One region of the Phyllobacterium sp. SB3 genome, then DNA from elsewhere that is predicted to be linked to it. Evidence: riboswitches for the same ligand, from Rfam matches in the RefSeq annotation. Region 1 holds a riboswitch; each other region holds the start of a gene.
The links. A riboswitch is a leader RNA that binds a small molecule or an ion and turns the genes downstream of it on or off. The one in region 1 is predicted to bind thiamine pyrophosphate.
Positions count from the first base shown of each region.

Region 1 (5,096 bases):
CCGATTTCGCCCCGGACATTTCTCGTCGAAGCGACACTGTAACAATCTCTGTTTTTGATGTTTTGATTGCATCAATGAGAATTGCAGGAGACGGATACTGCGCCGTGCCAAGCATAAGGCGGGACGATATCTCCTCGCCATACAATTTCAGCATGTCATCCACCTTGTTTGGGTGTTAGAATCTCGATGCGATCACCGCTCTTTAAAACGTGATTCTGCCTCTCCGTTGCACGCACCAATTCACTGTTCACTGCGGTTGCAAGCCATTCACCTTCAAAGTTCAATTCAAGCAACAATGCGTCAAGAGATTGCGCCACGACGTCATGCGCTTCGCCGTTCACGATGAGTTTCATGATGCATGCTCCTTTCCTTCACGATCATATCAGCAGCCTTTTTTGCCATTGTGGGTGCGAGCAGAAAGCCGTGGCGGTAAAGTCCGTTAATGCTGATTATATTGCCAGACTTGACCACACGCGGCAGATTATCAGGATAGGCTGGGCGAACCCCCGCTCCGGTCTCTATGACTTCTGCTTCGCCAAATGCGGGATGAACACCGTAGGCAGCGTTCAACAATTCCATTATTGAACGCGCAGTTATTGGTCCGTCTGCATCGCTCTCAATCATCGTGGCTCCCACCATGAACATATGGTCCGGTCGGGGTACGACATATAGCGGAAAGCGCGGATGCAAAAGACGCACCGGACGTGCCAACTGAATATCTTTCGTCCGTAGGATAAGCATCTCCCCACGCACTCCCCGTAATTCAGTGTCCGCTGCTGCTATTCCGGTGCAATCAACGATCCAGTCAAAGCGGGAAGCCTCAACATTATCCAGGCTTGTCTCAAAGCGGGTACTGAAAGCGACCAACTTGGTCTTCAGCTCAAACAGGGCAGCACGAGGGGATAAATGTGCTTCGCTTTCAAAGAAAAGCCCCTTCTGGAAAGCCCCAGCAAGATCCGGCTCCAAAAGCGAAATTGCTTCATCACCGATATGCACAAAACCGGATGTACGCGAACCGAATCGATCCAGATCTTTCGCATCTCGCGAGGAAGCGATTACCAGCGTGCCTTTGCGCGTTACCGAGCCGGGAAGTGTTGCCTCCCACCAATCCGCCGACCGTAGTCCAAGTTCGACCACCGTTTGTTCAGCGCTTTCCCGTTCACACCACGGTGCCAACATGCCACCGGCATACCATGAGGCGGCAGCCTTTCCGTCTGGATAGGGTTCAACGATGGTAACCTCAGCGCCGCGTATACGAAGCTCATAGGCAACTGTGAGGCCGGCGACGCCAGCCCCTTTTACCAAAACGCTTACCACGTCATTCTCCAGCGGTGAGCGGCAAGTAAAGATCGCCGCCAACGCGGAATTTTTCCGCCATCGCAGCCATGCCTTCTTTTTGTGCTTCTGCCCGAATGTCATGTGAAATGCGCATCGAGCAGAATTTTGGTCCGCACATCGAGCAGAAATGAGCTACTTTATGCGCTTCCTTCGGTAGGGTCTCGTCGTGATAAAGCCGTGCCGTTTCGGGATCGAGCGACAAATTGAACTGGTCTTCCCAGCGGAACTCAAAACGCGCGCGCGACAGTGCATCATCGCGCAATTTCGCGGCCGGGTGCCCCTTGGCAAGGTCCGCCGCATGAGCGGCGATCTTATAGGTAATGACGCCAACCTTTACATCGTCACGATTGGGTAATCCCAAATGCTCCTTGGGTGTAACGTAGCAAAGCATCGCCGTACCAAACCAACCGATCATTGCAGCACCGATACCAGATGTAATGTGATCGTAACCGGGGGCAATATCGGTGGTGAGCGGTCCAAGCGTATAGAAAGGTGCCTCGCCGCAAACGGCAAGCTGCTTGTCCATATTCTCCTTGATTTTGTGCATCGGGACATGGCCTGGCCCTTCAATCATGACTTGGCAATCTTTGGCCCAGGCAATTTGTGTTAGTTCACCTAAGGTCTCCAACTCGGCAAACTGCGCTGCATCGTTTGCATCGGCTATTGAACCTGGACGCAAACCATCTCCAAGGGAGAAGCTCACATCATAAGCTCGGCAGATATCGCAAATCTCATCAAAATGTTCGTATAAAAAGCTTTCGCGATGATGATGTAGACACCATTTTGCCATTATGGATCCGCCCCGCGAAACAATACCTGTGACGCGGTTTACAGTCAGAGGAATATAGTGCAGCCGCACACCCGCATGAATGGTAAAATAATCAACTCCCTGCTCTGCCTGTTCGATCAGCGTATCTCTGTAAACTTCCCACGTCAGGTCTTCCGCGATACCTCCTACTTTTTCCAGCGCCTGATAAAGCGGAACTGTTCCAATCGGTACGGGCGAATTACGAATGATCCACTCGCGAATATTGTGAATATTACGACCTGTCGAAAGATCCATCACAGTATCGCCACCCCAGCGAATGGCCCAAACCATCTTCTCCACTTCTTCTTCCATCGAAGATGTCACGGCCGAATTACCGATGTTGGCATTAATCTTTACCAGGAAATTCCGGCCGATAATCATTGGCTCAAGTTCGGGGTGATTTATGTTGGCCGGTATAATAGCCCTGCCTCGAGCTATTTCTTCACGGACGAATTCTGGCGTTACATGATCCGGTACTGAAGCACCGAAGGACTCACCATCCCGCACTATGTTTCGGGCCACGTCACGGCCAAGATTTTCCCGAACTGCAACGTATTCCATCTCAGGCGTGATAATCCCGGCGCGAGCATACGCAAGCTGGGTTATGGCTTTTCCATCACGAGCCTTGCGGGGTTGATGCAGTATGGGGAATTCTCGGGTTAGTCGCTCACCAGTGGCGAAACCATTGTCGGCGGATTGGATCAGCCGTCCTTCGTAGGAGTAACTATCGGCCTGCTGCCCAACCTTCCATGTCTCACGGGTGCGTTCGATACCTTTATTGATATCAATACTTCTGGCTGTATCGGTGTAAGGGCCAGATGAATCATAGACAGCAAGATTTGGTTCACCCGCAGTAGGATGAACGGAAATTTCACGTAAGGGAACGCGAATTTCGGAATGAATGTTTCCCGGTTTATAAACCTTGATCGAAGCAGGAAGCGGCCCCGTTGAAACCTTTGGGGCCTCGATAATTTTTGTTACAGCAGTCATCGTCAGGTTCCTTTGCGTTATTGCAGGAAACCCAGTTCTGTGCCGGAAGGATGAAAGAAGCTTCGCGAATCCAAAAATGGATTCAGTGCCAATGCACCATGCGCGATAACCTTTGCACCGTCCCTACGCCAGTGTGAACTGGATCAGGTTCAACGGGTCACTGCGCTTGGCTATGCCTGAAGCAGTATCTCAGCCCCTTGTCGGGACTCCCCTGGTGAATGGCTTAAAGTGAACCGCTGGACACGTTATTGTCAAGCGGCTCTACAATCATGAATTCCGAAGCGGCTTCAACACACCGGCCCACTTGGCCAATTCTGTCAAAACAGTCGTAGCGCTGGTCGCGACAAGTTCGTTTGGTGTAAACACGCCATCATCATTGATAAACTGCTGATAGGAAGGGATTGGAACACTCTCGCCAAGCGGCACCATGCGGAGTGCCGACAATAGACCCTTGACAGATTCCGTGGCGCGCAAACCGCCCGAAACACCGCCATAACTGACAAAGCTTGCAGGCTTGTAGTTCCACTCATTCCACAGGTAGACCAGCGCATTTATCAATGACGGTGGGGCGTTATAGTCATATTCCGGCATAACAAAAATATAAGCATCGCCCGGCTCGATGGCCTCACTCCACTTCTTGGTGTGTTCATGCTCGTACTTTTTCATGCGAGGATGATTCGGCTCGTCGTAGATTGGCAGATTGAAATCAGCAAGATCGATCAGCACAGGCTCAAACTTGCCATCCTGCTTGGCAAACTCATTAAACCATTTTGCTACCGCAGGACCGCCGCGGCCTGGGCGCGTGCTTGCGATGATAATATTAAGCTTCAGTGCCATAGCGATCATATCTCCAAAAATCTGCGATGATCGATAAGTAAATACATTAATGCTTCGTGCAAGAAGGCACTTTTTTGAAACCGCACGATGCTGAAAGTACAATAAAACGAAACCCGCTACGGCCTTTCAGCCATGCGGGTTTGTCGTCACGATGAAAGGCAACAAAGGCCTATCAATATTTAGCGGTTATTGTAGTCGTTCCCTGCTGGCGCACCAGGACGTACAATACGTTCTTTCTTTTTCGGGCCGGGTAACAGACCCTCACGCTGAGCCTGCTTGCGTGCTGCCTTGCGGGCGCGGCTTACAGCTTCAGCTTTTTCACGAACGCGGCGTTCGGATGGCTTTTCAAAAGCCTGACGGGCTTTCATTTCGCGAAATAGACCTTCGCGTTGCATCTTCTTCTTCAGAACCCGAAGGGCCTGTTCAACATTGTTATCACGGACGAGAACTTGCAATCGTTTTCCTTACTCATGCTTGCCTCGTCTTGCGGAGACGAAAATGACCACAATCAGACAAGCGTTTTAAAGAATTGCCCCTACGGCAATCCGGAGAAGCGCGGACTTTATTCAACCCCGCGCCAAAAATCCAGTGCACCCAAGCAATTAACTTGGTGCAGTCCCAATGTAGTTGTTCAAAACACTACTTTCGTAATCATTACATCAGCAGCCCAAACACCGGCCGGCAGGCTAAATCCCGACGCTTGGCTCACAGGAAATTACTCATCATGTTTATTCGCACCCGTCGTCACGGGTTGCGCGCCGATATGATCTGCAAATGTCGCGCTTGTAAATCCATAAGTTTGGCTTTCGTTCGTTTCCGGCAGCATGCCACGATTCCATTTGAGCCATTCAAGTCGGATGCTTTTATAAGTATCCGGTAGTCGATTTTTGAGATTTGCCCGCTCTAACGGGTCATCTACAACGTTGAAAAGGAACTCATTCGCTAGAATCTTGAGATATTTATAGTTTCCGATACGTGCTGCACGCTGAGCATTTCCCTTGTAGCGCCAAAACACATTGCGCGATTTGACCTGTTCGTTTCCTGTCAACACAGGCAAAATGGATAGGCCATCCGGCTGGTAGGTGGGATTAACATTTGTTTCTGCAGCTTCCAGCAATGTGGG
Region 1 covers NZ_JBDYKI010000003.1:554,541-559,636, reverse strand. Annotated here, with positions in the region: gene ABKW30_RS13895 (thiazole synthase) at 1-154, opposite strand, end outside; gene thiS (sulfur carrier protein ThiS) at 156-353, opposite strand; gene thiO (glycine oxidase ThiO) at 322-1,317, opposite strand; gene thiC (phosphomethylpyrimidine synthase ThiC) at 1,319-3,136, opposite strand; TPP riboswitch at 3,239-3,359, opposite strand; gene ABKW30_RS13875 (NAD(P)H-dependent oxidoreductase) at 3,404-3,973, opposite strand; gene rpsU (30S ribosomal protein S21) at 4,153-4,428, opposite strand; gene ABKW30_RS13865 (sulfatase-like hydrolase/transferase) at 4,689-5,096, opposite strand, start outside.

Region 2 (5,096 bases), on a different contig from region 1:
TGGTTCACTCTATGGGGCCTTCATCGGAACAATTGTGTTCATGTTCTTCGAGGATTTTGTCTCAGCCGCAAATCCATTCCATTGGCTTACTCTTGTCGGTGCTCTGCTCATCGCGGTTGTGCTTTGCGCCCCGCGCGGCATCTACGGCACAGCGCTGGAACGCCTGCCAAACCTATGGAAGCGCCGGTCATGAGCCAAAACTTCATTTTTCAGGTTGAAAATCTGCAAAAAAACTTCGGCGGCCTTGCCGTTACCCGCAATGTCAGCCTCGCCATGCAACCGGGTGATCGTTTAGCGCTTATCGGCCCCAATGGCGCTGGCAAGACAACATTCGTTAATCTGGTTACCGGCCACCTGAGGCCCGATTCCGGCACCGTCAGACTTGGCGGAGACGATGTGACGCGTTTCAACCCGACCCAACGTGTACGCCATGGTCTCGTGCGCTCGTTTCAGGTGACACGTCTTTTCCTTGACATGACCCCTGAAGAGCATATCGCCCTTGCCATTCTACAGCGCAATAAACAGTCCGGTCGCATGTTCGGAAACTATATGGCTCTGTCCGGTATGCGCTCTGAAGTCGACGAACTCTTATCGACACTTGGCCTCGACTCATTGCGCCACAGTAAGGTACGCCAGATCGCCTATGGGCAGCAGCGTCTTCTCGAAATAGCGCTCGCCATGGCATTGCGGCCTAAGGTTCTGTTGCTCGACGAGCCCGCCGCAGGTGTTCCGCAAAGCGATACCGGACGCATTGAGGAAGCACTTGCAAAACTGCCTGACAACCTCGCCGTGCTGATGATCGAACACGACATGGATCTTGTTTTTCGCTTTGCCAAAAGGGTCATCGTCCTGGCCGCTGGTGAGATTATTTTCGACGGATCACCAGCCGATGTGACACGCGATCCCCGCGTACGTGAAGCCTATCTTGGGAGTTATGGCCATGACAGCAGCGTCGCTTGAGGTCACAGGTCTTAGTGCCGGATATGGCCCAACCCGCATTTTGGAAGACATTTCATTTTCGGTACCTTCTGGTGGCCGCCTCGCTGTGTTGGGACGCAATGGCATGGGCAAGACAACATTGCTCGCAACACTTGCCGGGCAGACGCGCCGTTACAATGGCTCGATACGGCTTGACGATACGGCCATTGAAACCCTCGACAGCTCTGCCCGTGCCCTGAAAGGGTTGGGGTATGTTCCGCAGGCACGCTGCATTTTCGCTTCGCTAACCGTCGAGGAAAATCTTTTCGTCGGTTTGAAGGGCCGCCCGCAATCGGCGCTGGAGGAAGCGTATGACATGTTTCCCCGCCTGAAGGAGCGACGGAAAAATCTCGGCTCTCAACTTTCCGGCGGCGAACAGCAGATGCTGTCAACGGCTCGTTCGATTCTAGGGAAACCCAGCGTGCTTCTACTTGATGAGCCTTTGGAAGGGCTGGCGCCGGTAATTTGCGAAGAGTTGATGGCCGCGCTTACGCGTTTGGCATCCAGCGGGGAAATGACCATCCTGCTCGTTGAACAGCGCATACAAAGCGCGCTCGACTTTGCCGAGCATGTGCTCATTCTGGAACGCGGACGAATTGCCTGGCAAGGCACCAGTGCGGAATTGAAACAACAGGGCGATACGATCGAGACGCTACTGGGCGTTTCCGGTCTGGTTCATTAATGCGTAAGCTTTTACTCCCACGAGGAAGATCGACTGCGTAAATCCCTGCATAATTTGCCCTTCGACAAGCTCAGGACGCTCACCACGAGGAAGGACGGTAATTGCAGGGAGTCAGGATTTGCAATGTATCTGCAAACGCTGATGATTAGCGTGCAGCCCACTAACCTTCCTCATGGTGAGCCCTCCTGAGCTTGTCGAAGGGCGAACCACGCATTCTGTTTAGGCAAACTCCCACTTCCCGAGCCTGCATTGACCGAAAAACTGCGGTTGCTCCTCCCTTCCAAAAATAATCTCGGAAAACTTATCCAACAGCTTTGGAGCTGATTTATTCTTTTCGTGTCCTTCCCGCGGGGAACTGCTTCCGGAGCCGTTCGAAGTTGGGGAAGGATGGGCGCCTCCGATGGCGGGTTACGGACCCGTTGTCCGGGGAAGTTCTGTCCAAGGGTTCCCCTGCCGTTACTAGGAGCGGCGCGTGCTGGACGAGCACTTTAAGGGGCGTCGGCGACTAGGGGCATGCCGCAAATGGCGTGCCTGACGCAGCCGGAGCCCCCCAAGCGGAACGGGCAGATGACAAAATCGCCGGACGGGCGGTCCTCGGATCGCATAATTTATCTACCAAGACGCGCTTCGATGACCGCCCGTCTTTCCCCATCCATCAACAGCCAGACGCAAAAGCGGGCGTGGCAAGGGGGAAGCACAACAAAAACAAGCGGCTAGCCTATGGCCGCTTGCGCTTGATGGCTATAGTCTTTAATCTGGCTCCTGCTCTAACGGGGTGCCTGCATCAACAGGCTGAGAGGCTGGAACAATCCAGTCAACCCGCGGAACCTGATCCGGTTTGTACCGGCGGAGGGATTAGATGCGGCTCTACAGGCCGGCGCACCTATCCTTTTGAAAATCCAACTCCAGGAGGTGCCTATGCGACTACCCGATCTTATGAAGTTTGCCGTTGTTACCAGTGCTTTTGCATTAGGCATTGCCGGCACTGCGAGCGCAGAAGGCAAGCTGACGGTCTATACCTATGAAAGCTTTACAGCCGAATGGGGACCGGGACCGAAAGTCAAAGTGGCTTTCGAGAAACAATGCACCTGCACAGTCGACTTTGTTGCAGTTGCCGATGGCGTTGCACTGCTCAACCGGCTGAAACTCGAGGGGGCTTCTACAAAGGCTGACATTGTTCTCGGACTTGACACCAACCTGACCTATGAAGCCCGGCAAACCGGACTTTTCGCGCCACATGGTATCGACGCCAGCACGGTCGATATCCCCGGTGGATTCAAGGATGATACCTTCGTTCCTTATGATTACGGCTACTTCGCCGTCATCTATGACAGCGAGAAAATCAAAGACGCTCCTGCGAGTTTAAAAAGCCTCGTTGAAGGTGACCCGAAGCAGAAGATTGTCATTGAAGATCCCCGTACCTCAACGCCGGGTCTTGGTCTCGTATTGTGGGTCAAGTCGGTATATGGCGACAAAGCCGGTGAAGCCTGGGCTAAGTTGAAAGACCGTGTCTTGACCGTTACGCCCGGCTGGTCGGAAGCCTATGGGCTCTTCACCAAAGGTGAAGCGCCGCTGGTTCTTTCCTACACCACATCACCTGCCTATCACCTGATCGCCGAAAAAACCGACCGCTATAAAGCCGCTTCTTTCGAAGAAGGCCATTATTTGCAGGTCGAAGTAGCGGCGCAAACGGTGAACGGGTCCCAAAACCCGCTTTCAGCGCAGTTCCTGACATTCATGACAGGTACTGCCTTTCAGGACACCATTCCGGAAAGCAACTGGATGTATCCGGCGGCGAAAACCTCCACTCCGCTTAACCCGGCTTTCGATACGCTGGTAAAACCGTCCAAGACACTCACTTTCACGGCTGAAGAAGTGGCTGAAAACCGCAAAGCCTGGATCGACGAATGGCTGGAAGCCATGAGTAAATAACACCAATGGCGGCAAGCTTGATCAAACCTGTGGCGGGGGCTCTCGCCCTCGCCTTTCTCAGTATATTGGCAGGCGGCGCTTTACTCAGCCTTGCAATCGAAGCTTTCCGTGGCAGCACGGAAGGGTTTGCCGCGTTCGACAGCTATCTCTGGCGGATCGCTCGTTTCACAATCCTGCAAGCGCTGCTTTCCATGGTGCTTTCGGTGGGATTTGCCATCCCGCTTGCATGCGCGTTGCACTCACAGCAGAGTTTTCCCGGGCGCGGGATGATATTACGGTTGTTTGCGCTGCCACTGGCATTGCCGGCGCTTGTAGCTGTCCTCGGTATCACCAGTATTTATGGGCGGAACGGATTGCTTGCCTCAACATTTGCATGGCTCGGACTGGATATCGTTCCTGACATTTACGGGCTGACGGGAATTCTTCTAGCCCATGTATTTTTCAATTTGCCGCTGGCGACACGGCTTATTCTTTCAAGCCTTGATTCCATTCCGGAAGATTACTGGAAGCTGTCATCACAATTGGGAATGAGCAACTGGACCCAATTCAAGCTGATCGAATGGCCTGTCATTCTGCGCAATATATCCGGAGTGGCTGGCCTGATCTTCATGCTGTGCATCACCTCGTTCACAGTGGTTCTGACACTTGGCGGCGGGCCTCGCGCTACAACACTTGAAGTTGCAATCTACCAATCCCTTCACTTTGATTTCGACATCGCCAGAGCAGTTTCATTAACGCTTCTCCAGCTTTGTCTGACTATCGCCGTGCTTTCCGTGCTGTCATTGGCCGGTCGACCAACCGAAGAAGGTTTTAGCATGCGCACGACGACACGCCGCCTCGACACACCCTCCTGGCAGGCTAGAACGTGGAATATCACATTAATCCTGCTTGGTTTTCTCTTCATCGCCCTGCCCATTGTCGGCACGGTCGTTTCCGGACTTTCCGCGGACCTTACGCGGCTTCTATCCGAGACAATGGTCTGGCGTGCAATTGCTACAAGTCTTATTCTCGGCGCGACCGCTGCAGCACTATCGCTGATAATCTCAATGAGTCTGGTAATTGCACGCGAGTTTCTTGCAACCAGACGACGCTATGCCAGTGCCGGAATGTTCGAGCGTTCCCTTGATCTTGGCGCAAGCCTGATCATGGTCGTGCCGCCTATCGTCATTGGTGCGGGATGGTTCATACTCTCCCGCCACTTCGTCGATCCGTTCAGTATTGCACCCCTCATGGTTGTTTGCGTTAACGCCGCTATGGCCATCCCCTTTGCGTTTCGCATTCTTCGTCCGTCATGGGATACCGCAGCGAGCCGTAACAACCGGCTTTGCGAGCAGCTTGGTATCACCGGCTGGAATCGACTCCAGATCATTGACTGGCCGGTTTTAAAGCGACCGCTGGGCATCGCTTTTGCTTTTGCCATGGCTTTGTCCCTCGGGGATCTTGGAACGATTGCGCTTTTTGGCAACGATAGCATTCTCACCCTGCCCTATTTGCTGTTGCAGCG
Region 2 covers NZ_JBDYKI010000001.1:308,029-313,124, forward strand. Annotated here, with positions in the region: gene ABKW30_RS01565 (branched-chain amino acid ABC transporter permease) at 1-193, shown strand, start outside; gene ABKW30_RS01570 (ABC transporter ATP-binding protein) at 190-960, shown strand; gene ABKW30_RS01575 (ABC transporter ATP-binding protein) at 941-1,660, shown strand; TPP riboswitch at 2,422-2,532, shown strand; gene thiB (thiamine ABC transporter substrate binding subunit) at 2,579-3,592, shown strand; gene thiP (thiamine/thiamine pyrophosphate ABC transporter permease) at 3,598-5,096, shown strand, end outside.
Region 2: linked by a shared signal. The riboswitch ahead of thiB (thiamine ABC transporter substrate binding subunit) and the one ahead of thiC (phosphomethylpyrimidine synthase ThiC) in region 1 are both predicted to bind thiamine pyrophosphate.

Region 3 (5,096 bases), on a different contig from region 1:
TAGAAGGAACGGATTGTAAGGCGGGAAGCATTATGTCAGCGTGTCAGAAAATGACACAGTGATGATTCGGAGTTGTGATGCGAAACGACGATCGCCCGGAATTTGCAAGAATCCGGGAGCAGGCAGCTCTGACACTGGATGAGGCGGCAGAACTTCTCGAAGTCTCCCCGCGGACGATTTACCGGTATGAAAGCGGCGAGTGCCAGCCCAGCAAGCTTGCACTCCGCACACTCCGGGACAAGGCAGAAGAGCGTGCCCCGGATACAAACTGTGCAAGATTTCGCTTCATCGATCTCTTCGCCGGCATCGGCGGGCTGCGGCTCGGTTTCGAGAGTATCGGCGGACACTGCGCCTTCACCTCGGAATGGGATGCGAACAGTCAAAAAACCTATGCGCTGAACTTCCGCGACAATCATCCGATCGGCGGCGACATCCGCGAATTTTCCGAACAGCCTGACAAGGTGCCGGAACACGACGTCCTTCTGGCCGGATTTCCCTGCCAGCCGTTCTCCATTGCCGGTGTCTCGAAGAAGAATGCACTAGGACGTCCCCACGGTTTTCTCTGCGATACGCAAGGGACACTGTTTTTCGACACCGCGCAGATCATTGCCCACCATCGTCCGGCGGCCTTTGTGCTGGAGAACGTCAAAAACCTGCAGCGCCATGACAAGGGACGCACCTTTGCGACCATCATAAATGTTTTGGAAAACGAGCTTGGCTACAAGGTCCAGTACCGGGTCATCAGCTCGGAGCCGTGGGTACCGCAGAAGCGTGAGCGGATTTTCATTGTCGGCTTCCGTGATCCGACCACGTTCGATTTCGAAAACCTGAAGATACCGGATGCAAAGTCAGGTCCGAAACTTGGCAGTATCCTGCAGCCGCATGACGAGGTGGATCCGAAGTACACACTTACTCCCCGCCTGTGGGAATATCTGCAGCAGTACAAGGCCAAGCATCAGGCCAAGGGCAACGGTTTCGGTTTCAGCCTGTTCGGCCCTGACGATGTCGCGCGCACTCTTTCGGCGCGATACTACAAGGATGGCTCCGAGGTCCTGATCGACCAGCCGGGCAAGCGCCCCCGCCGCCTGACGCCGCTTGAATGCGCGAGGCTTATGGGATTTGACCGTGGCGAGCGACGTTTCCGCATCAGTGTGTCGGATACGCAGGCCTATCGCCAGTTCGGCAATGCTGTTGTCGTGCCTGTGGTTGAATTCATTGCGCAGGCAATGCAGCCGCATATCGAAACGGCAATCCGGCGTGCCGAGGCATTGCCCGAAGTTGCCTATGATGTTCCCGTCGTAACAAGGCCGGAACGCGTGCCTGCAGCCGTCAATGCCTGACACTGTCACCCCTGAAGTCAGAAGCCGGATGATGGGGGGCATCAGGGGAAAGAACACGCGCCCGGAAATGCTTTTGCGCCAGGGACTGCATGCAGCAGGGTTCCGGTTCAGGCTGCATGACCGCAAGCTGCCGGGCTCCCCGGATCTGGTCTTTCCGCGCTATCGCGCCGTGATCTTTGCCAATGGCTGCTTCTGGCACGGTCACGACTGCCATCTGTTCAAGATTCCATCAACGCGGCCGGAGTTCTGGCTGCCGAAGATCGAAGGCAATCGCAGGAGAGACGGGGTCGCTGCGGTTGCGCTTGCCGGCGCCGGATGGAGGCAGGCAGTCATCTGGGAGTGTGCGCTCAAGGGGAGAACGCGGCGCCCACTTGCAGAAATACTGGAAAGCTGCGCGGCATGGCTCATTTCGGACCTGCCGCATCTTGAAATCAGGGGAATGGAATAGATGCGCCGCGGACAGCTGTCAGACTGCTTTGAGGGGATCGTCGTCAAGCGTCTCAGTGCCGTGGAGACGTCCCCCGCCATATCGCACCAGCATGAATTCAACGGCACGATGGAACTGCGCCGTCTCTTTGGCGATGATGATCGCAGGAATATCCCTGCCCGCTTCATCTGGCTTGGCCATGAACAGGAGGCAATTACGGTCGAGGGCAGCCTCAGCTGGTACGATGCAAGACGCCGGCATCCGACCCGCACCGAATACCGTCTCTATTATTATGAGAACGAAATCACCGGCATGATGCGGCAGGGGGACGTATTCTTCCTCGCCGTTTGCCGCGATAGGTCCGCCATGGTGATCATTACTCCGGCCGAGAGCACCATCCAGAACCAGCTCCTGTGGCTCTTCGATCTGGATGAGCAACCGGAATTCCGGTTTACCTACCAGGAGATCGAGGGGTCGCATGATGCGGAGCTGGATTTCACAGCCCGCTATATCCTGGATGAACTCGGCATCGAGCCTGCGGAACCGGAAGCCAATACGCTTGATACACTGATCGAGAAGTTCGGCCTGGTATTTCCGACAACCCGGGTCTTTTCGGAGCTGGCCCGGTCATCCCTCCCCGAGGTTTCGGCAAAGGACGATCCCGACGCAGCGCTTGTTGCCTGGATCGACAGAGAGGAGCAGCTGTTTCGAAGGCTCGAGCGGCGCATCGTGGCTGAACGGATCAGCAACGGTTTCGGCTCGGCTGATGATGCCGATGTCGACGGCTTCCTCAGCTTTTCGCTCAGCGTCCAGAACCGGCGAAAATCTCGCGCCGGCTCTGCCCTTGAAAACCATCTTGAGGCAATCTTTATTGCGCATGGCATTCGCTATGCCCGTGGTGTCGAGACAGAAAACCGCAACAAGCCGGACTTCCTGTTCCCGGGACAGGTCGAGTATCGCGATCCGGAGTATCCGGCCGAACGCCTGTTCATGCTCGGTTCAAAGTCGACGCTCAAGGATCGCTGGCGGCAGGTATTGTCGGAAGCCGAGCGCATAGACAACAAGCATCTTCTGACACTGGAACCCGGCATATCCGAAAACCAGACCGACGAGATGCAGACCAAGAAGCTGCAACTGGTACTGCCAAGAAAAATCCACACGACCTACAAGCCGTCGCAGCAAAACTGGGTGATCGATGTGTCCATGTTCCTCTCCCTTGTAACCGGGCCTCAAGACAAAACCTGACGTTGCCCATTCAATCTTTGGTTCATATTTACCAGCAAAAGTTCGTCATTCAGACAGATGGTTGCTTACTTCGATCAGCAATACCCGGCCAGGCTGAAACGTCAGGCTTATATTTGAATCAGAGGTTTCCTGTCCGGGCTGTGGCGTTGTCCGGATCTGATTTGAAGTTATTATGAGCACTAGTTGGATAAACTTTTACAACCAAGTGTTTCTGGCTTCACCTGCATCCAGCAGACAATATCCGTCGCGCCATTGACAGGACCTCCAAAACACGACACGTTCGTTCCATTCCGAGGGGAGCATCGTACGATGCTGAGATGGCGTTGAGCTGGACCCTTGAACCTGATCCGGGTCATGCCGGCGTAGGAACGGAAACCGGCGCTATCCGGCCACCCCTTTCTCTTCTTCGCTTTGCCTGGATTTCCTGTGATCATCGTCTGGAGATCGATCTGTGATGTACAAGTTTTTCAATTTCGTCGGCATGTGTCGAATTCGTTCCGCCCCTATCGGTTCCACATAAGCCATCATGCGCGCCTCTCACGCGGGCTCTGCTCTCATTATACTTGTTGTTTCCTGGCAGGTGGGCATCTGGCTGTTTGCGCCTCCCCATTACATTCTTCCCGCGCCGATCGCGGTCGCAACGACTTTCCTGCGCCAGCCCGGCCTTTTGATTGAGAATAGTTTGATCACGTGTACGGAAATTGTGTTGGGTCTGATACTGGGAACGTGTTTTGGCGCAGCCACCGCCTTCGCAATTGCGGCATGGCCGCGCTTCGGTCAGATGGTCTGGCCGATGGTGATCGTGCTGCAAGCCCTTCCCGTCTTTGTGCTGGCGCCGATCCTCGTTCTTTGGCTCGGCTTCGGCATAGCCTCCAAGGTTGCAATGACGACAATCATCATCTTCTTTCCCGTCGCCTCCGCATTTACCGACGGCCTGCATCGCACCAATCGCGACATTTTCGATGCCGTTTCGTTGACCGATGCGACGCACTGGCAGTCTCTGGTTCAAGTACGTATGCCGCTTGCCCTTCCCAGCCTCGTATCCGGTCTTCGGGTCGCAGCACCATTGGCCCCGCTTGGCGCTGTTATCGGCGAATGGGTCGGGGCATCCGCCGGGCTCGGGTTTGTCATGGTTCAGGCCAATGCGCGCATGCAAACCGATATTGTATTTGCAGCAATGGCAGTCCTCGCCCTGCTTACCCTTCTTCTCAGATTTATGGTCGATGCACTGACGAGGGGGCTGACCCCTTGGGCGCATGAGACTTCCCCTAAATCCCCGTCCTTCAGGAGAAACGTCCAGATATGAACCGCTTCGTTCTTGCAAGCTTTATCACTCTCGCCAGTTTGCTGCCAGTGCCAGTGCAGGCCGCTGACAAGCTCACCGTGCTATTGGAATGGTTTGTCAATCCGGACCATGCGCCCATGATCATCGCAAAGGAGCGTGGGTTGTTTGCAGATGCGGGCCTCGACGTCGAGTTTATCCCGCCGGCCGATCCGTCTGCCGTACCGCGGCTGGTCTCAGCCAAGCAGGCTGATATTGGCATTCACTATCAGCCCAGCCTTTATCTCGACCATGAGGCCGGTTTGCCCCTCGTGCGGTTCGGCACACTGGTGGAAACGCCCCTCAACACGGTGACAGTGCTGGCGAATGGTCCTATCAAGAGCCTTGGAGACCTCAAGGGCAAGAAGATCGGCTTTTCCGTCTCTGGCTTCGAAGACGCGATGCTGAGGCGTATGCTCGCGGCGGAAGGGCTTACGAAGGACGATGTGGAATTGATCAATGTCAACTTTTCGCTTTCGCCTTCGCTGATTGGCGGCAAGGTGGATGCGACGCTTGGCGGGTTCCGCAATTTCGAATTAACGCAAATGAAGCTTGCCGGCCATGAAGGACGATCCTTCTTTCCGGAAGAATATGGCGTTCCGCCATATGATGAACTGATCTACGTAACACATCGGGACGCTGCCAAAGACAGCAGGCTACGCCGTTTTCTCGGCGCCGTCGAGCAAGCCTCCATTTTCATGACCAACCACCCGCAGGAGGCCTGGGAGCTGTTTGTGAGAGCCTATCCAAATCTTGATGATGA
Region 3 covers NZ_JBDYKI010000002.1:805,954-811,049, reverse strand. Annotated here, with positions in the region: gene dcm (DNA (cytosine-5-)-methyltransferase) at 78-1,340, shown strand; gene ABKW30_RS10365 (very short patch repair endonuclease) at 1,333-1,788, shown strand; gene ABKW30_RS10360 (type II restriction endonuclease) at 1,789-3,012, shown strand; TPP riboswitch at 3,296-3,398, shown strand; gene ABKW30_RS10355 (ABC transporter permease) at 3,539-4,318, shown strand; gene ABKW30_RS10350 (ABC transporter substrate-binding protein) at 4,315-5,096, shown strand, end outside.
Region 3: linked by a shared signal. The riboswitch ahead of ABKW30_RS10355 (ABC transporter permease) and the one ahead of thiC (phosphomethylpyrimidine synthase ThiC) in region 1 are both predicted to bind thiamine pyrophosphate.